3 regions of the Shewanella sp. SM69 genome follow, and region 2 is predicted to be linked to each of the others. Evidence: predicted binding sites of a transcription regulator. Region 2 holds the regulator's gene; each other region holds the start of a gene.

Region 1 (8,322 bases), on a different contig from region 2:
AGGCGTTAATGTCTGAGAGATCTGGCTCGCTGCCAAGCCAGACAAAGGTCGAATCCGTATCGCCGTAAATCACTTGATAGCCCATCTCTTCTATCCATGCGCGGGTTTGTTTCATGATTTGATGGCCGCGCATAGTGATCGAACTTGCTAACTTTGCATCGTGGAAAACACAACCTTGAGAACCTAAAACCCCATACAACGAGTTCATGATAATTTTTATCGCTTGGGATAAAGGCGCATTGTGCTCACGTTTGGCCTTTTCGCGCTGCTCAGATAATGTTTGGATAAGCTTAGGTAAAATGGGCTGTTGCCGACTGAAACGGCCACCGAGAAACCCCACAACACAGTCAGACTCGGGCAATTGCAAGCCTTCAATTAATCCCTTAGGGTCGATCAAAAAGGTACGAATAATGGAGGGATATAGACTTTTAAAATCGAACACTAAAATATGCTTATAAAGTCCCGGTACAGAATCCATCACATAGCCACCGGGGCTTTCGATCCCATCACTCGCAGGAGCATCGGGTGCGACATAACCGGCTCGATGTAAATGCGGTAAATACAAATGATTAAATGCCGCCACCGAAGCCCCAACCCGCCCCAACTCTAAACCTGTTAGTTCAGCTCGCGCGAGGGCGAACTCCCATAATTGAGTATGACTAAAAATATCCCACACCAGACGGCTGTCAGTAAGATTGTAATGGGCTAAGGCTTGTTTATTGGCCTTAAACAACTGATCAATTTCTTCAACGCGATTATCCACGTTATGAATGGCCTTGCCTTCACCTAATAATTTCCGCGAAACAAATTCCAACGAAAACCGCTCAAAATGATAGAAAGCCGCCTTAAGCCAATCGATACCATCGAGTACCACACGGCCCGGTAAAACTAAGGTTTCTGGCCGAAATTTATTATCGACTTTCCACTCAAGCTTTGCCCCTCCGCGGCCAATGGTGAGCGGAATACGGTGTAATAATGCCCGGCGTGACAAGAGTGCGAGGTCAAAACTCACCACTGACCAACCTATGACAAAGTCAGGATCAAACTCATGGAACCACGCGATTAATCGATGAATGAGTGCAGCCTCATCGGCCACCCATTCAATATATTCGGGAGAGTTTGATTCAGCCTCACCCACCATAATCACTTTTTCATAAGTCTGCTTGAGACTGTCTTGCTCTTCGTCTCGGCCACTGTATTGACCATATAGTGCAACTGAATAGAGTAAACCTTCAAAGCTGCATTCAAAATCCAGTGAAATACAGCGGAAATGTACAGCCGTTAAAGGGGCAATACTCTTAGCCCGCTCGGCGATAAACACGGGCAGCGAGTTAGCCTCAAGACTGTCGCTAGTCGGCGCGTGTATGTTACTCGTCGCAGAGAAATGCCCTAAAAATGCCACATCCAGCGCCACAAACCGCTCGATTAAATAACGCTGTTCGGGGCGAATGTCGGCTTCAAATAAAGGGATATCGGCATCTTTAGCGATGCGCTGTAAGGTACGTAAACTATTGCTCGATTTGGCATAAACACCACTAACCGCGCCGCCTTTAAAGCTTTTGAGCGCTAACGGTACAAACCGCAATGCTTGACCCGGCGTTTGCAACTGCAAAGCCGTGACATCAGTTTGATGACAAAAACAAATGTGTTCAGTGCCTTGCACTTCCACCAGCACAGGGCCTTGGGCGGTAGCCAGATAATACTGCAACACTAAACTCCCATGACGATGAATCGCATGGCGTGTTAAGACTCGACCTTGTACACTAACGGCCGCGGTAGCCTCTGACTTCATCGCATGGGTTCCCAAATCGCGTAGCTAGTCAATTTAGATGGTTCCTCAATTTAAATGCCGCCAAATGGCAGAAAAGTTTCTTAGGCTATGCAATCACTGTTATTATGTACAGCATTAATTCGATAAAGTAGTGACGCATGTTACCTGACAATGTAAAAACCCAGATCCGCGCCATCTATAAAGATATCGCTACTGCCTTGCCTAATTTTAGGCCGCGTCGCGAACAAAACTATATGGTGGCGGAAATCTCTAAGACCCTCGCCGGCGACTATGATAAAGATAGGCGCATCATTGTGGTCGAAGCAGGCACTGGGATCGGTAAATCATTGTCTTACATCCTCGGTACCATTCCACTGGCATTAGCGAGCAAGAAAAAAGTCTGTATCGCCACCGCGACCGTTGCCTTACAAGAACAATTACTGCATAAAGACTTGCCCTTCTTCCTTGAGCAATCCGGCTTAAATTTCCGCTTTGGCCTAGTAAAAGGTCGACAACGTTATGTGTGTCTATCGAAACTGGCGATGCTCATCGGTGACGACAACAGTACACAAATGGCCATGTGGCAAACTAAACCTGACAATAGCCAAGTGGCTATGATGCATGGCCTGTTAAAAGACTATAACGAAGGTCGCTGGAACGGCGAAATCGATACCTTAGCCGTGCCGCTGCCCGATCACCTGTGGCAACAAATCGCCTGCGACAAACACAGCTGTCATCGTCAAGTGGCCAGCCACAGAAATTGCCCGTTTCATAAAGCCCGTGAAGATGTCGATACCTGGGATGTACTCATCGCCAACCACAGCTTGTTATTCGCCGATTTAGAGCTAGGTGGCGGCGTGATTTTGCCCGATCCCGAAGACGTGTTTTATGTTATCGATGAGGCACATCACTTACCGATTGTGGCGCGGGATTTCTCCAGTGCTCAAGCCACGCTGAGGGGCGCATGCGACTGGCTCGAAAAAATTGGCAAAACCTGCGCTAAGTTGCAAAACCAAATAAAGAGCAACAACATTATTGCTCCTGCGCAGGCGATGCAGGATCACTTAGGCGATCTTATCGCCCAGCTCAATCAAGTGGCCCACTATTGCGATACCCAGACCAAACACTTTGCCAATCCTGAAAACCGTCTGCGTTTTGAGCACGGCAAACTACCAGAGTCATTACTCATTCTGGCCGAAAACCTTGCAGTGACCTCTAATCTTGCCCTCAAGCAGTTTAATAAAATGCTGTCACTGCTGGCAGAGGCGATTAAAGATGGCGACATTCCTAAACATCAATCCGAAGCACTATTAGCCGAAACTGGATTTATGCTGCAAAGGCTCGAGAATCTACAAAAATTGTGGAAGATGATGGCCAAGGAAGATAAACATAAAGGTGCACCTATGGCGCGCTGGGTTGAGCTCATCACAGGTAAACAAGTGGATTATCTGTTTAGCGCCTCACCTATCGAAGTCGGCTTTATGCTGGAATCCATGCTGTGGCAAAAGGCCGCAGGCGTAGTCTTATGTAGCGCCACGCTGCGCGCACTCAATAACTTCGACCATTTCGTACATCAGGTGGGGTTATCACTCAACGATGGCAGTCGTTATTTAGCCTTACAATCGCCCTTCGATTACCCCAATAATGCGACTCTTTATTTACCCAAAATGCGCACTGAGCCGACGGATGATGCCTATACGGCTGAACTTGCCGAACAAATCATCACCCTTATTGAAGGCGAAATGGCAACCTTAGTGCTATTCGCCTCCTACTGGCAGATGGAAAAAGTGGTTGAATTACTTGAAGGTAAACTCACCACTGAACTACTTATTCAAGGCAATGCGCCACGGCAACAATTATTAGAAAATCATAAAGCTAAATGCGATAAGGGCGAACCAAGCATCTTGTTTGGCACCGGCAGTTTTTCTGAAGGTCTCGACTTGCCCGGCGATTATCTGACTAACTTGATCGTCACTAAACTGCCCTTTGCCGTACCAACCTCGCCCGTTGAGCAAGCGCATGCAGAATATGTCAAAGTCAAAGGCGGTAATCCCTTCTTACAACTAACGATTCCAGATGCTTCACGTAAGCTTATTCAAAGTTGTGGTAGATTACTGCGTAAAGAGCAAGATTATGGCCGAGTGACCATTTTAGATAGGCGGTTAGTTACTAAACGCTATGGCAAGTCCTTACTGGACGCCTTACCGCCCTTTAGACGTGTTATAGAGTAGGATTAAAATTTGGAGTTGTTACTCGAGCCCAGTCATTGGGCCCTGTTGGCAGTCATAGGTCTTATCGCTGGATTCATTGATGCCGTCGTGGGTGGCGGTGGCCTATTGTCAATCCCCGCACTGTTAACCTTAGGCATTGCGCCGCATACCGTATTAGGCACCAATAAGTTAGCCGCAAGCTTTGGCTCTTTTATGGCGGCTTGGACCTATTATCGCAAGCACCTCTTTAAACCCTCGTTTTGGTACATGGCTTTTATCGCCACCTTTATCGGCGCGGTATTGGGCAGTTTCTTAGTCTATTTAGTCGATACTCAATGGCTCGAAAAGGTCCTACCCTTGCTGATCATTGGCATCGCCATTTACAGTTTAGTCAGCCCCAATGCGATGTCAGACGTTAACTGCCAAGCACCAACCAGCAAGCCGCCAGCCAAGCAACAATGGCTACAGGGACTGGCTTTAGGCACTTATGATGGTTTTGCAGGCCCAGGCATTGGTGCATTTTGGACCGTCACATCAGGCTCTTTGTATAAACTGCCTTTACTGCACAGTTGTGGCCTTGCCCGTGCGATGACTTTTACCAGCAACTTGACCGCATTGACTATCTTTGGCTGGCTTGGGCAGGTAGAGTGGCAAATAGGTTTGTGGATGGGATTGTGCATGATGTTAGGCTCATTTATCGGCGCCCGCTGTGCGATTAAATTTGGCATGCCCTTTATCCGCCCACTGTTTATTTTGATCGTGCTAATGATTGCAGCGAATTTGGCATGGAGCGCATGGTTGTGAACACCCAACAATTAATGGTGATGCTGAAGAATCAGCTTAAAGCCTTAGAACAAGAAGTGCTGCAACACGATAATCGACTCGCGCCGCCGCAGCGTAAACTCCTGCAAGAAACGGAGCGTTTTAATCACTCGCTGTTTGTCCAACACGGCGCCCAACTCAGCCCCTGTATTGAACAAATTCGTAGCAGTATTATGCAGCTCGAAAAACAAATTAAGCTCAAACTCGCCCCCCAGACCATTGCCCTGAGCTGTGAGCGGATCCAAGATAGATTCACCGCAGTCAAACGGGCCTTGCTGACCACTTCTATCGACATTAAGTCTAAAACTCAGCAGCGTGCCAGTAGTCGTGCCCGTTTTGCACAACGCCAGAATCAGTCTCACCAAGCCAGTGGTTTCGATTGGATCGCCAATAACGTGATGCAAAATAGTCATGAGATCTACGAAGAATTGAACAAACATCTGAATTGGGCGAAAAGATTTGAACAAAAAATTGAAGAAATGGAATCAAAACTTGAAAACTGTCATAGTGCTGACAAAATAAAATTGCAAAATGACATCCTTTTGATGCATCGTCGTCTAGGAAAATGCAGGCAAGCTATTAGTTATATAGAAGATCGCATTCAAATATTCGAACGCCCGTATCAGAGTAATAACCGTTAAGGAGTAACAATGAAATCACTTTTGCCAATTAGCAGCCTGCTAGTATTACTCGGATCTGCCTCAGCCTTCGCTGCAGATCTGAACATTCCTATGTCATTTGAGTACCTTGCTCTTGATGGTAAAAAAGTCGAGTCGAGCGTATTCAACCATAAAAGCAGCTTAGAATTGGCCCCCGGCACTCACAAAATCGCCATTCGTTATCATGAAATGGTAGAGGATGATTTTAGTGACAGCCAAACCTTTGTTAAGTCAGCACCTTTCATCGTTACTTTAGATGTTGATGGCGACCATCAATATTACCTGCAAGCGGCCGAAGGTGAAGTCGTTAAAAAGCCTAAAGTTTACGCGCAAAACCCACAAGTCAAATTAACCCGTAGTGACAAAGGCAACGTCAATTACCAAGTGGTGAATACCAATTTAGAAGAAGAAAGCTTCGTCTCTCGCCTTTTCAGTGGTAATCAAGCCGTTGACGTATCCGGTACTGCCGCAGCAGCAACCGGTGCCGCTGGAGCAGTAGTAGCTGTTGCACCAGCACCCGTGACAACATCGGCGACCGTTAACGCAACATCACTCACCGCCCCCGTAGACACCTCTAAAGCAGCAGGAGCCAACCCACAACAAATGTTGCAATACTGGTGGCTACAAGCGGATGAAAAAACCCGTAAAGAATTTATGAGCTGGGCAATTTCACAGCTATAACAACTTGCGATAACGAGGTTTAGTCAATATTGACTCTGATCCCACTGGTTTATCACGCCAGCTATTCCAAGCTGGCGCTTCCTCCCCATCACAGATTTCCCACCACTAAATACGCACATTTACGGCAGTACTTACTCGATAACCACATTGCCACGACTGCACAATTCCACACGCCAACGGCCATGACTGCAGAAGATGTAATACAAGTGCATCAACGCGAATATGTAGAGCAATTTATCGCGGGTACCTTGCCAACAGCGGCGCTTAGACGGATTGGTTTCCCATGGAGTGAAGCCTTAGTTGAGCGTACCTTGCATTCTGTGGCTGGCACCACACTCACAGCTTCATTAGCCATAAATCAGGGTATTGCCCTGCATCTCACGGGGGGCTACCATCACGCCCATTACGATTTTGGCAGCGGCTATTGTATTTTCAACGACCTTATCCTCGCGGCCAGAAATGCCATCGCGAGCCAGCAAGTACACAAGGTACTGATTTTTGATTGCGATGTGCATCAAGGTGACGGCAGTGCAACCCTCAGCCACCAACATCAAGGGATCATCAGTTGCTCGATTCACTGCAAAGAGAATTTCCCGAGTCGTAAGCAGCATTCCCACCATGATATTGAACTAACTAAAGGAGCGGACGATAGTGCGTATCTTGAAACTGTGGAGCAGACACTCGCCCTCCTTATCCGAATCCATCAACCAGATCTGATTCTTTATGATGCTGGGGCCGATATTCATCAAAATGACGATCTTGGCTTGCTCAATATCAGCCAAGAAGGACTGTTCAGACGGGATTTAACTGTGTTATCAATGGCAAAATCGGAAAATATTCCAATTGCAGCCGTGATAGGCGGCGGCTACAGCAGAGACGCACTACAATTAAGCCAAAGACACAGCCAACTTTTTATTGCGGCAAATCATTTGTGGTAGCAAACTCAATGAAAACCGTCATGGAGCATAACAATGCAACTCGAAATCCGTAATTACTACGAAGTTCTTTTAATGGAAATATTGTCAGATGAAGGACTTATGGACGAACTTCCTGAGGATTATCTCGCCGACTTATGTTGCGTGACCTTAAATCAACTGCCAGTGCGCTACATACGCCACCTCGTCGATACTTACTTCTTTGAAGACTATAACGAGCTACAGGAATTAAAGCGTGAGATCCAAACCGCACTCGAAAAGTCCCGCGCTTTTCTTAAACAAAATCTGCAAAAAAGATTACAGGAAGAAGCTGAAGCCAATCGTTGATTTAGTTAAAGGTTACTGTTGAGAGCATTTTTAGCCGTTGTAGTGGCAAGAACAGAAGCAGGCAATGGATTATCTCATTGTGCAGAAATATTAACGCTATAAATGATTAACAGCAGAAAACGGAAATAGTCTGCAAGCTAAAATATTGAATAACATAAATTGAGTAGATATAGAGAAGTACAACGGAAATAAGCAGAAGGACTGCTGAATTGGAGGTTCCCCTAGAGCCGACACCCCGGCACACGAGTCGCTTGCTGCGGTTGCTCCCTTCCGGGCCTGGCCGAGTTCACAAGTTATCATTGCGGGGGGACCCTAGGGTCACCATAACTTCGAACATTACTTTGAATGACATAGACCAAAGCATTGCTTGAACGCGAAGGATTATCCCCCATGGACCCTATGGGATCAAGCGCTAATCGATAAGATCTCTTAATATCCCACCTAACTGCACAATCTATAAGCAAATGGAGTGATTGAAATGATAAAAGCCTGCAAATGCAGACTTTTATATATGTTTTACTGAATCTCTTATCATAAAAATCAGCAGGCTACAGCGCAATCATCGCCAAAGGTGGTTACAACTTGATCAAATGGCGATTTTGCTCAATTATCTTAGCCCCAACACCAGAGACATTCGCTAAGTCATCTATAGCATTGAACTTACCATTTTTAGTGCGATAGTCGACAATCGCTTGAGCCTTTGCGGCACCAATCCCTTTGAGTACGAGTAACTGCTCGGCTGAAGCGGTATTAATGTTGACTTGAGCGGCATCTGGCATAGCTTTCTTCACATCCGATGCCATTTCACCCGCTTCAGTTTTAGCCTGTACTTTCACGGCGGCCTTGGTTGGGGTTTCTGTTGCGATTGTTGGGCTTGCCAAAAAAGCCGTTAATGCTATGGCACTCATAAAAGCAGG
Region 2 (8,322 bases):
CACTGTATCGCCGGTATTGTTACCCCAAGCATTGCGTTCATAGGTAATGACTGCTGCAAGTTGCTGTGGGCTAAGCTGTTTGCCAAATGCCTGCATAGCCGTGCCCGTTTTGCCGTGCATCACAATATCGATGTGATTGGCGACTGGTCCAATGGCGATAGCACTACCCACTAGCGCGGGGAAGGCGGGTGGTATTCCTGCACCTGTCACTTGATGGCAGGCAGCACAGAAGGTCGCGTAGACAGTTTGACCTTCGGCCATGAGGGCGTCATGGCTGAGTGTGGGGAGGCTTGCGGGATCGATTGCAGCTGAGACGTCTGCAGGTGCGGGTGTCGGAGTTGTACTGCTTGGTACCGCGGCGGATGTTTGTGCAGAATTGCCGTTCATGTACTCGTTGACGTCTTTGGCTTGCACTGCATCGCCAGTATTATTGCCCCAAGCATTACGCTCGTAGGTAGTCACTGCCGCGATTTCTTGTGCAGTCAATTGCTTACTAAACGCTTGCATGGCTGTACCCGTTTTACCGTTGAGCACAATTTCAAGGTGGCCGCTGAGCGGTCCCGTTGCAATCGGGCTACCTTTAAGGTGCGGAAATACGCCTTGCAACCCTTCGCCATTGGGCTGGTGGCAGGCTGCGCAGTGCCCGAGGTAAACTTGTTCACCTTGAGTCATCAACTCTTCTTTACTTAGGGTTTGTGATAAAGCGGCTTGAGCGGCTTCAGCCGCAGCACCTGCGGCTTGTTTCTGCTCTGTGACCCAAGCCTCAAACTCGGCTTCGGGTAACGCTTGTACTACGATAGGCATAAAACCATGGTCTTTACCGCAGAGCTCGGCGCATTGACCACGGTAAATGCCGGGTTTGTCGATGCGAGTCCAGGCCTCATTGATAAATCCTGGATTGGCATCTTTCTTAATGGCAAAGGCGGGTACCCACCAAGAATGGATGACATCCTCTGAAGTCATCAGAAAGCGGATTTTGCGGTTTATTGGTAGAACGAGCGGTTTATCGACTTCCAATAGATAGTTTTCACCCTTGGTTTCGGTGCCTTCGATTTGTGCTCTGGGTGTTGTCAGTATGCTATAAAAATCAATATCTTGATCGAAATAGCTGTAATGCCATTTCCATTGGGACCCCGTAACTTTTACGGTGAGATCGGCGTTGCTGGGATCTTCCATTGCGATTAAAGTTTTTGTCGCTGGAATCGCCATTAAGATCAAAATGATAAATGGCAGAATCGTCCAAGCGATTTCAACTTTAGTGCTTTCGTGAAAGTGGGACGCGACAGCGCCTTTGGATTTTCTGTGGTTGATCATGGCGTAAATCATGACGCCAAAGACCACTAGGCCTATTGCGCAGCAGATATACAAAATGGTCATGTGCAAGTGATAAACCTTGCCACTGATCTCGGTCACGCCAGGGGTCATGTTGAACCGCATGTCCGCGGCGGTCAACGGTGGTGCGAAAAGCACCACGAGTAAACAATACAACAATTGCTTCACAAGACTTCTCCTCTGCCAATTGCGAATAGCAACTACAAAGAAGAGCAACACAGTAAGTCTCAACTCTATGCAAACTCTTCAGTTCCCAAAAAAGCTTTTTTGACTTCAACGTGCGTTGGCGGCTGTTACTTTTAATCAAGTATTGTTACTGCTGGTAATTAGCCACGCTGGCACATACTGCTGAAATAAATCTGTTCTCTATTTTTAGTGGCGCTTCGAGTTCGATAAATACTCGATTCATTGACCACGGAAGGTGATATATCATCACCGACTTAACCAACCATACTTGCTGTTTAAATATTGATCAAGATCACTTATTTATCTAATTATCTGAAAAATTGCCAAAAAAAAGCCTCACATTCATAGGTGAGGCGGCTTTCAAGGTAAAAATTAAATGAATATTTAGTGTACAGCGCTAAAAAAAGATTGCTGACCGAAGAGATTGCCTTGCTCAATGCGTACGTCGGCATGTAAGTGACTGTTTACGTCTTCAAGCACTATGCCCATAGCTCGGGCACTTTTAGCCACGATTTGTAGGCGTCGATTATCCCGCGCATCCAATGATTGAGTCCAAGTAATGACTGCACTGGACGTACCACTTGTCAGGGCTTTTTCCATTGCCCACAGGGTTTCGACTTCATCTTTAGCATGTACCAGCAAAACTCTATCCATACGCACACCTGCGCTGGCGAGCATTTGCTTGTAGCCAATACTTGGAGGGTTGATGAGCACTAACCAACGGCCCTGTTGGCTTAACTGAGCGAGTTGTGCACTCAGATGAATTAATTCTTGGCGACCTTGAGTCTTAGTTGGCATGCAGGCGATGGGCGCATGGTGCCAGTCATAGTCAGCATCACGGACTTCATCGAGCCACAGGCCCGGATGGCGGGGGGCATTGCCAAGTAGTTTATTCATAGCCAATCTCCATTACGGATCACACCGACGGCGAGTCCTTCAATTGTTAAACTTTGGAAGCCTAAATCCACTTTAATCGGGGAGTAATCTTCATTTTCGGCATGTAGATAGACTACATTACCTTTTTTTTCGAAACGTTTAACAGTGACATCGTCATCGACTCTAGCGACAACCACTTGACCATTTCTAGCTTGTTCTACTTTATGAACTGCCAGCAAATCACCTTCGAGAATGCCGATATTTTTCATGCTGTCGCCTTTTACTCGCAGTAAAAAATCGGCGGCGGGATGGAACATGCTTGGGTCGACTTGGTAGTACTGTTCAACATGTTCTTGGGCGAGGATAGGTTCACCTGCGGCCACTTGGCCGATGAGCGGTAAACCTGTTTCAGTCAAATCTTCGATTTCCGCAGGCAGACGAATGCCCCGAGATGTGCCAGGCATGATCTCAATGCAGCCCTTTTTCGCCAACGCTTTAAGGTGTTCTTCAGCCGCATTGGCGCTCTTAAAACCTAAACGGGTTGCGATTTCTGCCCGAGTGGGTGGCATGCCAGTATCGGCAATATTTCGTTTAATTAGCTCTAATATTTCAGCTTGGCGTGGCGTCAAAGGTCTCATGGTGTTTCCTGTTTTTCTATACAGTTACTGTTAGTATATACAGTATTATTTGCAGCGCAAGTATTAACCACTTTTTAGCTATGTTGGAGAGAATTAGCGAATATTGCCCATAGTCTGGTATTCTATCGGGCTAGTAAACGCACTTAATTGCATAAGAATAATGCCTAAACACGACTCTCTTTGGTTGAAATCATTACGTTGGATCCAAAAACACTTAGTGCACACTATTGTGGTGCCTCAGGATCCCTTTGCCGATCTGAATCTGGATGCTTCCAGACCCCTTGTTTATGTGATGAAAACAGAATCCCTCAGTGACATCGCTGCTTTGAGCGAAATAACGGCTAAGTTAGGCTTACCAAGCCCTTATGAGCCTCTAGTGGCTAATGGTGTGACTGCGCCTCGGGTTGTCTGTCTTCAAGGACGTAAGCCACTATTTGGCGAACGTGCTGGTAATGAGCCTTTCCTCGAATGCTTTATGCGTTTGTTAGCCGTGCATAAGGAACGTCCTGAATTGGATATTCAACTGGTGCCCGTGAGCTTGTATTGGGGTCGCACGCCAGGGAAAGAAGACGACACTATGAAGGCGGCCGTATTTGAGCGGGAAAACCCGACTTGGTTGCGCAAGTGCTTGATGATTCTGTTCTTAGGTCGACATAACTTCGTGCAGTTTTCGAATGCCGTATCCCTGCGTTACATGGCTGACGAACATGGCACCGACATGGGGATTGCCCATAAGTTAGCACGGGTTGCGCGCGTGCATTTCCGTCGTCAACGTAAGGTAATGACAGGGCCTGTGCTGCCAAACCGCCAAGCACTGTTTCATTCGTTGCTCAAATCTGAGTCGCTGCGCAAAGCGATTCAAGAAGAAGCCGCCAGTAAAAAGATTTCTGAGACCCAAGCGCGCGAGACGGCTATTGAGTACCTCGATGAAATCGCTGCCGATTACTCAGACAGTTTAGTGCGCATTGCCGAGCGTTTCTTAACTTGGCTGTGGAACAAGCTTTACAGCGGGATCAACATTAAAGGCGCCGAGCAAGTTCGGCAGTTGCACCATGATGGCCACGAGATTGTTTATGTGCCTTGCCATCGCAGCCACATGGATTACCTGCTGTTATCGTATATTTTGTATTATCAAGGCATGGTTCCGCCGCACATTGCTGCTGGCATCAACCTCAATTTCTGGCCCGCGGGACCTATGTTCCGTCGCGGTGGTGCCTTCTTCATCCGCCGTAGTTTTAATGGTAACAAGCTGTACACCGCAGTATTTCGTGAGTATTTAGATCAGCTGTTTGCTAAAGGTTATTCGGTGGAATACTTCTCCGAAGGTGGCCGTTCACGTACTGGCCGTCTGTTGGCGCCGAAAACTGGCATGATCGCCATGACGATGAACAGCGTACTGCGCGGTATTGAACGTCCTGTCACACTTGTGCCTGTGTATTTAGGCTATGACCATGTGATGGAAGTAGCGACTTACCATAAAGAGTTAAGCGGTAAGAAAAAGAAAAAAGAATCTGTGTGGCAGGTGTTCGGTGCCATTCGTAAATTAGGTAATTTCGGCCAAGGTTATGTGAATTTTGGCGAGCCTATTACCCTGCAAAATTTCTTAAATGAGCGTGCGCCAAACTGGCGTGCTGAGTTGGCCGATGATCCCGAGCAGAAACCAAGTTGGTTAACGCCAGCGGTAAACGTGCTGGCTAATCGGGTGATGACGCGTATCAATGATGCCGCAGCCGCGAGTTCTGTGACTTTGACTAGCTTAGTTTTACTGGCGACAGATCAAAACGCCTTAGAACGTAGTCTGCTGGAGCGTCAGCTTGATTTGTATCTGACCCTACTCAAAAAAGTGCCTTACACTTCTTATACATCTGTTGCCGAAGGTGATGGTAAGCATTTAGTGCAGCAAGGTTTAGAGCTGAACAAGTTTGTTGTTAGTGCCGATCCTTTAGGGGAAATAGTGTCTATCGAAGCGAGTCAGGCTGTGTCTATGACTTACTATCGTAACAATATCATTCACTTATTTATTGTTCCTTCATTAATTGCGAGTTGTTTAACCCACAATGAACAGATCCCGCGCCAGCAAGTGGTTTCAATCGTTGCCGATTTTTATCCACTGCTGAAAGCCGAACTCTTCATGGGAATTAAAGACTTACCAGCCTATGTTGAGCAAGTGCTGGATTTCCTGATTGGGCAAGGTTTAGTGGTTGAGACAGATACTTTAGCTGTCGTGCCTGAGCACTCAAGCCAATTATTGTTGTTAGCCAGTTCAGTGAGTGAAACTTTGCAACGCTACGCTATTATTTTCAATCTGTTAGCGAACAGACCTAAGATGGAGCGCTCAGAACTTGAGTCTGAGAGCCATTTACTCGCCCAGCGTTTAGGGGCTTTACATGGCATTACCGCGCCTGAGTTCTACGATAAAAAACTCTACGGTACTTTGAGCGTGAAGCTTAAAGAATTGGGATATCTGGCGGATAGTGAAGATAAGTCCAATATCAATCGCATACGAGATCAGGCCAATAGCTTATTACGTCCGTCAGTGAGACAAACGATAGTGGCGAGTGTCACCGCGGAGCACACAGTTTAATGGCAAATCATATGAATGCGGCTAAGCATAAGCCCGCAGGTAAGTCCTTGCTTGGTGGTGCCATGATTATTGCTGGCACGACCGTAGGTGCTGGGATGTTTTCTCTGCCCGTGGTCGGTGCAGGTATGTGGTTTGGCTATTCGATTTTAATGTTATTGGGTATTTGGTTTTGCATGTTGATGTCGGGTTTATTGTTGCTCGAAACCAATTTACATTTCGAACCCGGTGCTAGCTTCGATACCTTAAGCAAGCAAACTCTTGGGCAGTTTTGGCGGATAGTGAACGGCGTTTCTATCGCTTTCGTGTTGTATATTTTGACTTATGCCTATATCAGCGGCGGTGGTTCGATTGTGAATCACAGCTTGCAGGGCATGGGAATTGAGTTACCGCAAAGTGTGGCAGGGCTAGTGTTCGCCATAGTATTGGCGAGCATAGTGTTGATCAGTACTAAAGCCGTGGATCGGATTACCACGATTATGCTCGGCGGTATGATCATTACCTTCTTCCTTGCGATCGGCAATTTATTGATCGAAATTGATGTGATTAAGTTGCTCGAACCCGATGGTAATAACAGCTTTTCACCTTATCTGTGGGCGGCGCTGCCCTTTGGTCTCGCCAGTTTTGGTTACCATGGTAACGTTCCCAGCTTAGTGAAGTATTACGGCAAAGATTCCTCCACCATTATCAAGGCGATTTTTGTCGGTACCTTTATCGCGCTGGTGATTTATGCCTGTTGGTTAGTGGCGACTATGGGCAATATTCCCCGCAGCCAGTTTATCGACATTATTGCCCAAGGCGGCAATATGGGTGTGTTGGTGGGCGCCTTGTCTGAGGTGATGGCGAGTAGCTGGTTAAACAGTATGTTGACCCTGTTTGCTAACTTAGCCGTGGCTTCATCTTTCTTAGGGGTGACCTTAGGTCTGTTCGATTATCTTGCCGATTTATTTGGTTTTGATGACTCACGCTCTGGCCGAATGAAAACCGCGTTAGTGACCTTTGTGCCGCCAACGATTTTAGGATTACTGTTTCCCGATGGCTTCTTAGTAGCGATTGGCTTTGCGGCATTAGCGGCGACAGTGTGGACGGTAATCGTCCCGGCGCTGATGGCCTATAAATCGCGGCAGTTGTTCCCCGATAGCACAGGTTTTAGAGTGATAGGCGGTACACCGCTGATTATTCTTGTGGTGTTATTTGGCATAGTCACGGGTGCATGTCATCTGCTCGCGATGGCAAATTTACTGCCGCAATATTCCTAATTTGTTGTGATGATTTAAGCCCTCCATGTGAGGGCTTTTTTGTCTTTAGCGGTTGAGTTTTGTCTTACAGATCTTTTTAACCTGAATACTGGACAGAAATACAAACTCAGGCTTAACTCGAATGATTGTTAAAACAAAGGAGCCGATAATGAAAATGACTCAGTACGCACAAGGACATGCATGTTGGGTTGAACTTGCAAGCCATGATTGGCAGGGAGCTACAGCATTTTACCAAGCGTTATTTGGTTGGAACTCGGTCGAAATGCCGATCCCTGAAGGTCACTTTTCGCTATTTAATTTAGCGGGAGATGACTTAGGCGCCATGTATCAAATCCCTGAGTCAGAAGCACATATCCCCAGCCACTGGCGTATCTACTTTGCCGTCGATGATATCGATGCCAGCATTGCAGCGATTCAAGCGGCGGGCGGCCAAGTGCACATGGGGCCGCATATTGTGGGTGATGCGGGCGTGATGGCGCAGGTGAGCGATCCTGAAGGCGCACGCTTTGCCTTATGGCAAGCAAAGAACCACATAGGTGCTCGCCGTCAGGGTGAACTCAATACCCTTTGCTGGGTTGAGCTGGCTTGCAAAGAGCCGCGTACTGAAGAAGCCTTTTACTGCAAAATCTTCCCTTGGACCAACATGCCAAGTGACATGCCTGACATTGAATACTCAGAATGGCAGCTTGATGGTCAATCCATCGGCGGTATGATGACGATAATGCCCGAATGGGGTGATATTTCTCCCCATTGGTTGTTTTATTTTGCAGTAGCGGATTGCGATGCGTTTGCTGAGAAGGCCCAAGCCTTAGGTGCGCAAGTGTGCATTCCGCCTAGTGATATCCCTGATGTGGGACGATTTTCTGTCATTGCTGACGCCCAAGGCGCTACCTTTGCGGTGATCAAGCTTAATCAGATGTGACTGGCATATTAAGGACTGTCATTAAGGTTAAAAACGGCGACGCTAAATCGCCGTTTTTATTTGTCTAACTATTTGTTTAATTAGCGTTATCAATCATGATTGTTTCAGGGCAGGAGCCTTTTGAGGCCTTATTGGCTTTGGCGAATAGGCTAGGTAAGGAGTCAGAAGTTTTAATGACTTCGGGCAAGTTAATGCGGATTTCACTCAGTAATCCCTTGCCACATTCTAGACTCATTTTAGTGTGAGCGCCTTGACCGAAGCTGCCATCAAAACTTTGGTTTAACTCACTTTTACTGACACTCTTACCTATGTTGTCATGAATAAATTTTTGTACCCATGCCGAGGCATTGACCGCTTGGGTCAGCTGGGTTGCCAATAAAAAGTACTCGTTAGGGTCTTGGTTACGGCAAGTGCCGTGTTTCCACCATTCGTGGCGTTCTAAACAGGTGCCATATTGGGCGCTTGGCATGACTTCTTCTAAATTTTTGCGCACCGATGGATTCAGTTCAAACTCTGGATAAGTACAGA
Region 3 (8,322 bases), on a different contig from region 2:
TCTGTTCGCCAATCCATTCAGGCAGTAATACTTTAAGTTTTCCCTCTTTAATCTGCTGTTTTACAAATAGTTCAGGACCATACAAGATCCCGCCATGGCCTAAAGTAGCCTGAATCGCTCCGTGTAAGTCCGTGAGGGTGAGCTTAGTCGGGCCATTAAAATAAAAAGACTCGCCGCTTGGATGCTTTAAATGCCAATTAAACAGCGGCCAGACTTTTATCAGTTGATGGGCTTCAAGATCATCGGGATGCTCAAGTTTAGGTGCCTGAGCCAAGTATTCTGGCGTGGCAAACAGGCAATAGTCGAGCTCGCCTAAGGTACTCGACACCCAAGAAGAATCAGGCTGAGCCCCGCCAACAATCGCCACATCTATGCCTTTATCGATCAAATCGACTAACTCATTACTCTGGGAAATGTGCAAACGGATATCAGGATACAAACGGCCAAACTCATTCAATGCTTGAATAAACACGATGGAAATAATCGAAATCGGCGCGGCGATGCGTAAGGTTCCCTCGGGTTTATCACTACCTAAACCACTTAGTTCATCAAATTGAGCAACCACACTCTGGTAGCGTTGAAAGAGCGCCAGCCCTTCCTCCGTCAATCGTAACTTGCGGGTACTGCGCATAAAGAGCTGTTTATCGAGCTTCTCTTCCAACTTCGCTAACTTGCGGCTCACAGTGGCGATAGGCATATCGAGCTCCTTCGCCGCCTGCGAAAAACTGCCCGCATTGACTAAATGCACAAAAAGATAGACAAGTTGTAGTTCAGCGCCTAAATCATCACTCATTGCATATCCTAATTTCACATATTGGGTATTGACGTTAAAACGCTAAATTCACTAAGTGATTGTGTTTTAAACATTGAATTATTCACTTATACGACCATAGCGCAATAGCCTTAGATTGAAATGGTATGTTATTTTGTGGCGAGTTTTACTGCGCTGGCGCTAAATCTGGCTCTAAAGTGACATAAAAAGAAGCAAGTGCTGTAACTCTGTCCACCAAGAATCATAGCGACAGTAAAATGACGACGGTGGGCGAGTTTATTCAAATTTAATCGTAAGGATGAGTGAGGGAAATGACCATTTTAACTCCTCTGTTTGCCGTCTTCGGGATCATGTTGCTCGGCACACTAGTGCAAAAATTAAAACTCTTGCCCGTCGATACGGATCAAGTGCTAAACCAGTATGTGTACTATATTGCGTTCCCCGCGATCATGCTTATCGCCCTCGCGCAGCAGCCGATTGGTGAGATTTTGCAATGGGGATTTATTGCGGGCTACAGCACAGCTATGGTGATCACTTATCTTGTCTGCCTAGGGCTATCGCTGATCGCTAACCCTAAACAGCATGCAGTTGCCGCTATTCGAGCCCTCAATGCCACCTTTGGTAATACGGCATTTATTGGTATTCCACTGCTCATCATCCTCTTTCCGCAGCAGCAAAGTGCGTTAGTCGCCGCCGCGATTGCCAGCTTATTATCCGTGCTGATGTTTGCCGTCGCCTTAGTCTCGATGGAACTGGCCACTAACACCCAAAGACAACACCACGCCTTAGTCATAATGGCGATGGCGGTAGGTAAAAACCCTATCGTTATTGGTAGCTTAATTGGCGTCGGCATTTCGGCGCTAGAGATAAAACTGCCGTCAGGGCTGGCGCTAATGATCCAGCAAATAGGCAATACCTCAAGCCCCTGCGCCCTATTTGCTATCGGCATGGTACTCGCCAAAGCGATGCGCTACCAGAAAGATAGCAGCGTATTTAGCCCCAAAAATTTTATCGAACTGAGCCTTATCAACCTCTTCAAGCTGGCTATCCAACCGGCACTCGTCTACTTTATGCTTAACCGTTTTGGAGTAAGTGGTGACTACCTGATCATGGGCGTGATCTTGAGCGCACTGCCCACCGCGGCTAGCGTGTACTTACTCGCCCAGCGTTATAACACTCAGGCTTCAACCAGTGCTCAAGGCATTCTATTTGGCACCTTAGTCACTTTCTTCAGTTTACCTATCTTAGAAAGCTTAGTAAGAACCAATGCATAATCAGTTAATTAAAAATATTTACTGCCAATAATGCCGATTTTTCACCCAAGCCACTTTACTGTATATAAAATCAGTATATACTGTTTATCAATACAGTGGTTTGGTATGTTTTTCGACAGGAATTCACTATGCTTTGCCAACTCAGCATTAATAACTTCGCTATCGTCCGTTTTTTAGAACTGGATTTTCGCCCCGGTATGACCAGCATCACAGGTGAAACCGGTGCAGGTAAATCGATTGCCATCGATGCGCTAGGCCTATGCCTAGGCAATCGCGCCGATGCCAGCAGTGTTCGTCCCGGAGCCAATAAAACCGAGGTCAGCGCCCGCTTTTCCTTGGATGATATTCCACTGGCAAAACGTTGGTTAGAAGATAACGATCTTGAACTCGATGATGAATGCATACTACGTCGGACCATTGGTAGCGATGGCCGTTCACGCGCCTACATCAATGGGAATCCAGTGCCGCTGACGCAACTCAAATTACTGGGTCAGTTGCTCATCGGTATTCACGGCCAACATGCGCACCATGCGATGTTAAAAAGTGAACATCAACTCACCCTGCTCGACAGTTATGCCAACCACAGATTACTTATCGATACGGTTGCCGCCAGCTTTCAACGCTGCAAGCAAATTGAGGCTGACCTAAAACAACTCGAAGCCTCACAGCATGAACGTATTGCCCGTAAGCAATTAGTGCAATATCAAGTAGAAGAACTCGATGAGTTTGATCTTAAAGTTGATGAGTTCGATGAAATTGAGCAAGAGCACAAACGCTTAGCCAATGGCACTGAGTTGATTGACACCTGTCAAGCGAGCTTAGATATACTCACTGAAGGCGAAGAGAACAACATAGAGTCGTTGCTCAATCGAGTCGTTTCCCTCGCCGAAGATCTGCAAAGCTACGATCCTGCATTAAGCAATATCAACACAATGCTCAATGATGCCTTAATCCAAGTGCAAGAAAGTGCCGGCGAATTACAGCACTATTTGAGTAAGCTTGAACTCGATCCAACCCACTTTGCCTATTTAGAAGAACGGCTATCAAAAGCCATGCAACTGGCGCGTAAGCATCATGTTAGCCCGAATAAACTGGCCGAGCATCATTTAGCATTAAAGGCTGAGCTAAGCACCTTAGACAGTGATGAAAGTAAACTTGAAGAAATTCAGCTTCAAGTCGAGGCAAGTAGAGCCGCTTATCTTAGCAATGCGCAAAAGCTCAGCCAAAGCCGTGCCCGCTATGCTAAAGAACTCGACAAACTGGTGACTCAGTCAATCCACGAACTGAATATGCCTAAGGGTAAATTTACGATCGAAGTCAATTTCCACCCCGAGCAAATGTCAGCCAATGGCAGTGACAATATCGAATTTATGGTAACCACTAACCCTGGCCAACCTTTGCAACCGATTTCGAAAGTCGCGTCTGGCGGTGAGCTCTCACGGATAGGGCTAGGGATCCAAGTGATTACCGCGAAGAAAGTTGCCACACCGACATTAATTTTCGATGAGGTGGATGTCGGGATTTCCGGCCCCACCGCAGCAGTGGTGGGCCGCATGTTACGCAGCTTAGGGGAATCGACCCAAGTACTGTGCGTGACTCACTTGCCGCAAGTTGCGGGCAATGGTCATCAACACATGTTCGTCGATAAATTTAATAAGGCAGGCAGTACTGAGACCACAATGAAATCGCTCGATCGTGAGCAGCGTATCCAAGAGCTTGCAAGACTGTTAGGTGGCGATACTATCACCAGCAATACCCTAGCAAACGCAAGGGAACTGCTGCAATAGTAGTATGGATCAAATAACGAATGAGGTCGCTAAACGCTTGAATCTACACACTGTATATCACAAGCTAAGGGGCTATATCAAAAACTAAGGGTTAGTTGTTGACTATGCTAACTAACATGCCGGGTTAACTATCATGTTAGGTTAGCGATAATGTTAGCTAAAAAACCAGACTAGCCCTTGCAGACAAATAAACGAAAACACGCCCGCTAAGACATCGTCAATCATAATGCCAAAGCCACCATGAACTTTGGCATCGAGCCATCGAATAGGCCAAGGCTTGATGATGTCGAAAAAGCGAAATAGACCAAAGCCGACTAACAACCAACCCCAACCTGCTGGTGCCGCTATCATAGTGATCAGTAGCCCAACCACTTCATCCCACACAATCGCACCGTGATCGTGTACCCCCATATCTTGAGCGGCTTTACCGCAGATATAAAATCCCGCAAATGCGCTCAATAAGGTTAAGCCGATATACCAAGTGAGCGGTAATGGCGCCATCAATAAATAGAGGGGAATGGCTGCTAAGGTACCGAAAGTACCAGGCGCTTTAGCGGCGAGTCCACTACCAAAACCGAGTGCCAAAAAGTGGACAGGATTTTTTAATGACAGGCGCGTTAGCACCTGATCCTTTGACAACCATTTCATTAACATGCTCTTCGCTTAAAAGTGCTCGAAACCGTGATACGGCGGTGTAAACGGCTCACCATTGAGTTGCAACTTGAGCTTACTGCCTGCACAAATTTGTCCAACGCGAACAAACTTTGCTCCAGCATGGCTCAACGCTGTCTCAAGCGCACCTTTTTGCGCTTCAGGAACGGTGAACAGCAGTTCATAATCTTCGCCCCCCGTAAGCGCATAACCTAAGGCATGCTCCTCGCTGACGGTATCTTGCATCGCGCGTGAAAGCGGGATGCAATTAACGTCCACCACAGCACCAACTGCCGAAGCCTTAAGCACATGACCGATATCCGAGATAAACCCGTCGGAAAGGTCGATTGCACTGGAGGCAAGCGAACGCAAAGCTTGGCCCGCTAAGACTCTTGGTGTTGGACGATAATGTCGATTAATCAGGAATTCTTTATGCTCGGCTCTGGCCTGCTGCGCGCCTCGAATGATATCCAGACCTAAGGCCGAATCTCCGAGCGTGCCCGTGACATAAATCCAATCACCCGCTTTAGCACCATGGCGCGTGAGTGCCTTGCCCGGTGGGACTTGGCCGTGCACTGTGATGTTAATCGCCCGTGGACCACGAGTCGTATCGCCGCCAATTAAGGCGATGCCATAGTAATCGGCCGCTTCAAACAAGCCTTCACTAAAACCACTTAGCCAAGTCTCATCGACTTCGGGTAGCGTTAAGGCAAGCGTCATCCACGCGGGTTCAGCGCCCATGGCTGCCAGATCAGATAAATTTACCGCTAAAGCTTTGTAACCTAAGGCAGCGGGAGGCATGTCGGGGAAGAAATGGACATTTTCAACTAAGGTGTCACAGGAGATAGCGATCGACTTGTTTTCTGCGGGTTGCACTAAAGCGCAATCGTCACCGATGCCAAGCTTCACATCACGGCGAGTGGGGCCGCGGTTGCTAAAATAACATTCAATTAATTGGAATTCTTTCACTGTACAGTTTGGCACGACTTACATCGGCCACCTTTGTTAGCAATGAAAAACGGTATCCTAAGATACCGTTTGTCTTTATTACTTGCGTGCAACCAGTTTGTCGAGCAGTCCGTTCACAAACTTATGACTCTCGTCCGCACCGAAAGCTTTTGCCAACTCAATCGCTTCGTTAATCGCGACCTTGTATGGCACATCTTTACGGAAAGTCAGCTCATAGGTCGCTAAACGAACTATGGCTTTCTCTACTGGAGACACTTCATCAATCGGGCGTTCCAGATGCGGGATGATCAGCTCATCCAATTGGGTTTTCTTCGTTGCAACGCCTGAAAATAGCTCACGAAAATAAGCTACATCAACACCGTCGAGACTTTGTTCAGTTAAAAACTCATGCTCGACATCGGCAATATTATTCCCGCTTAGTTGCCATGAATAGATGGCTTGAACGGCTAAACGGCGGGCCTTGCGGCGCTCAGAAGGCTTCATTATTTTTCCTACTATAACAACTGTTGTTCAAGTTCTTGCAGAACATTGACCATTTCAAGCAGGCTTAGAGCAGCTTCGCCGCCTTTGTTACCCGCTTTGGTACCTGAACGTTCAATCGCTTGTTCAATGGTATCAGTGGTCAAAACACCGAAAGCAACAGGCAGATCAAATTCTAAAGCAACTTGAGCTAGACCTTTATTACATTCGCCTGCAACAAAATCAAAATGAGGAGTACCACCACGGATCACCGCACCTAATGCGATAATACCGTCGAATTTACCACTGGCAGCTACGCGACGCGCAGCTAGCGGCAACTCAACCGCACCAGGTACACGGACAACAGTGATATTGTCGTCGCTGACTTGGCCAAAACGTTTCAGCGTGTCAAGTGCACCTTCAAGCAAGCTCTCAACTAAAAAGCTGTTGAAACGCGAAATTACAATCGCAACTTTGGCATTTTTCGCTTCGATATTACCTTGAACTACGTTCATTATCTTACCTAATTTAGCTAAAGCACCCAGCTCGGGGCGAAAAGTGGCGACATGATATCACAGCCAATTGCCCAGAGCCCTATGCAAATTATCAGAAATTGTTAATTTTACTTCAGTGTAACTTTGGGTTTTAGTCCGCCACATACTCAGTCACTTCAAGGCCAAAGCCTGAAAGTGAGTGGTAGCGTTTAGGCGAGCTGAGCAGGCGCATCTTAGTCACACCAAGGCTGGCGAGAATTTGCGAGCCAACACCCACACGGCGCGACGTCCCCTGCCATTTTGCAGAAGCAGGCGCTTGGCCTTGATCTTCGGCTTCAAAGGCTTTCACCTTAGAAAGGATTTCACAGGGATGTTCTTGATTCCCGAGTAAAACCAATACACCACCTTCTGCAGAAATACGCTCCATCGCCTTTTCGAGTGGCCAGCTGCGTTGCTGATCGCGCTCTGAGTGGAGTAAATCGTTGAAGGTATTTTGCAAATGCACGCGCACCAAACAATCTTCTTTCACCTCACCTTTGACTAAGGCAAAGTGCAGTTGATTGTCGATAGTGTCTCTAAAAGTCACCATATCGAACTCACCGAAACGGGTCGGTAATTTACATTTAGCTTCACGCACAACCGTGGTTTCTTTGGTATTGCGATACTCGATTAAAGCCGCGATAGTGCCGATTTTGATGCCATGCAACTCGGAGAAAATCTCCAAATCTGGGCGACGTGCCATAGTGCCGTCTTCGTTCAAAATCTCAACGATAACGCCCGATGGCTCAAGTCCCGCAAGACGGGCTAAATCACAGCCAGCTTCAGTGTGGCCTGCGCGGGTTAATACACCGCCGTCCTGTGCCATTAACGGGAAGATATGCCCTGGTTGCACTAAATCAGACGCTTTAGCCTCTTTAGCCACAGCCGCTTTCACCGTTACAGCGCGATCGTGGGCCGAAATACCGGTAGTCACACCTTCTGCCGCTTCAATAGAAACCGTAAAGTTAGTCGAGAACTGGGCGTTATTATTCGTCACCATTAAAGGCAGGTTTAACTGCTGGCAACGGGCTTTAGTCATGGTCTGGCAAATGAGCCCACGGCCATATTTCGCCATAAAGTTAATCGCTTCTGGCGTTACCATTTCGGCCGCCATGATCAAATCACCTTCGTTTTCTCTGTCTTCGTCATCCATCAAAATAACCATTTTACCTTGACGAATATCTTCGATGATCTCTTCTATACTGTGCAGCGCCATTGTAGGACCTTATGATTTTACTGTTATTATGAAATTCTATACCTAAATAACCTAAGCTGCCGATAAGCTTAAGTTAAATAATCTGCTCCTGTGCACTAACGCACAAAGCCGGCACGGGCTAACATTTCCATGGTGACGCCACCGTTCTTGCTGTCTTTGCCATCATAATTCATCAAACGTTCAAGATAACGGGCGATTAAATCCACTTCGATATTCACCTTATCGCCCGCTTGCAGGTCGATTAACGTGGTTTCCCCTGCGGTATGCGGCACTATGGTCAAGCGGAATCGACTGCCGTCCACTTCATTAACCGTCAGACTCACGCCATCAATGGTGATGGAACCTTTATGGGCAATGTAACGCCCAAGCTCTACGGGTGCGGCTAACCAAAATTCAATGGCTTGACCACGCACTAAGCGTTGCTCAACCGTTGCCATACCGTCAACATGGCCGCTGACCATATGGCCGCCTAAGCGTGTGGTTGGGGTAACCGCCTTTTCAAGATTCACCTTAGTGCCCACGTTGTAGTGAGCAAAGCCGGTTAGACTCACGGTTTCGGCTGAGATATCAGCCACATAACCGTCTGCTAATTGCTGCACAACCGTTAAGCACACACCGTTGGTAGCAATACTGTCGCCTAGACGTACATCGTTTAAATCCA

The links. The regulator LexA, encoded in region 2, represses DNA repair genes until DNA is damaged. The targets are predictions, from matches to a motif close to TACTGTATNNNNATACAGTA.
Region 1: a site for LexA is predicted at 1,887-1,906, ahead of dinG (ATP-dependent DNA helicase DinG). Genes of this name have one in related genera too.
Region 3: a site for LexA is predicted at 2,125-2,144, ahead of recN (DNA repair protein RecN). Genes of this name have one in related genera too.

What each region holds. Positions count from the first base shown of each region.
Region 1 is NZ_JAKKRV010000001.1:442,751-451,072, forward strand. It holds gene L5M37_RS02095 (DNA polymerase II) at 1-1,792, opposite strand, end outside; gene dinG (ATP-dependent DNA helicase DinG) at 1,930-4,002, shown strand; gene L5M37_RS02105 (sulfite exporter TauE/SafE family protein) at 4,012-4,785, shown strand; gene L5M37_RS02110 (primosomal replication protein) at 4,776-5,444, shown strand; gene L5M37_RS02115 (DUF2057 domain-containing protein) at 5,454-6,143, shown strand; gene L5M37_RS02120 (histone deacetylase) at 6,173-7,081, shown strand; gene L5M37_RS02125 (late competence development ComFB family protein) at 7,115-7,405, shown strand; RNA gene ffs (signal recognition particle sRNA small type) at 7,624-7,721, opposite strand; gene L5M37_RS02135 (ComEA family DNA-binding protein) at 7,981-8,322, opposite strand, start outside.
Region 2 is NZ_JAKKRV010000016.1:36,067-44,388, forward strand. It holds gene coxB (cytochrome c oxidase subunit II) at 1-1,500, opposite strand, end outside; gene L5M37_RS18640 (cell division inhibitor SulA) at 1,903-2,415, opposite strand; gene lexA (transcriptional repressor LexA) at 2,412-3,032, opposite strand; gene plsB (glycerol-3-phosphate 1-O-acyltransferase PlsB) at 3,193-5,616, shown strand; gene mtr (tryptophan permease) at 5,616-6,872, shown strand; gene L5M37_RS18660 (VOC family protein) at 7,021-7,794, shown strand; gene L5M37_RS18665 (ribonuclease T2 family protein) at 7,871-8,322, opposite strand, start outside.
Region 3 is NZ_JAKKRV010000003.1:175,637-183,958, reverse strand. It holds gene lldR (LysR family transcriptional regulator LldR) at 1-793, opposite strand, end outside; gene L5M37_RS06700 (AEC family transporter) at 1,084-2,046, shown strand; gene recN (DNA repair protein RecN) at 2,175-3,833, shown strand; gene L5M37_RS06690 (phosphatidylglycerophosphatase A) at 3,987-4,481, opposite strand; gene thiL (thiamine-phosphate kinase) at 4,497-5,453, opposite strand; gene nusB (transcription antitermination factor NusB) at 5,532-5,936, opposite strand; gene ribE (6,7-dimethyl-8-ribityllumazine synthase) at 5,948-6,427, opposite strand; gene ribBA (bifunctional 3,4-dihydroxy-2-butanone-4-phosphate synthase/GTP cyclohydrolase II) at 6,558-7,661, opposite strand; gene L5M37_RS06665 (riboflavin synthase) at 7,757-8,322, opposite strand, start outside.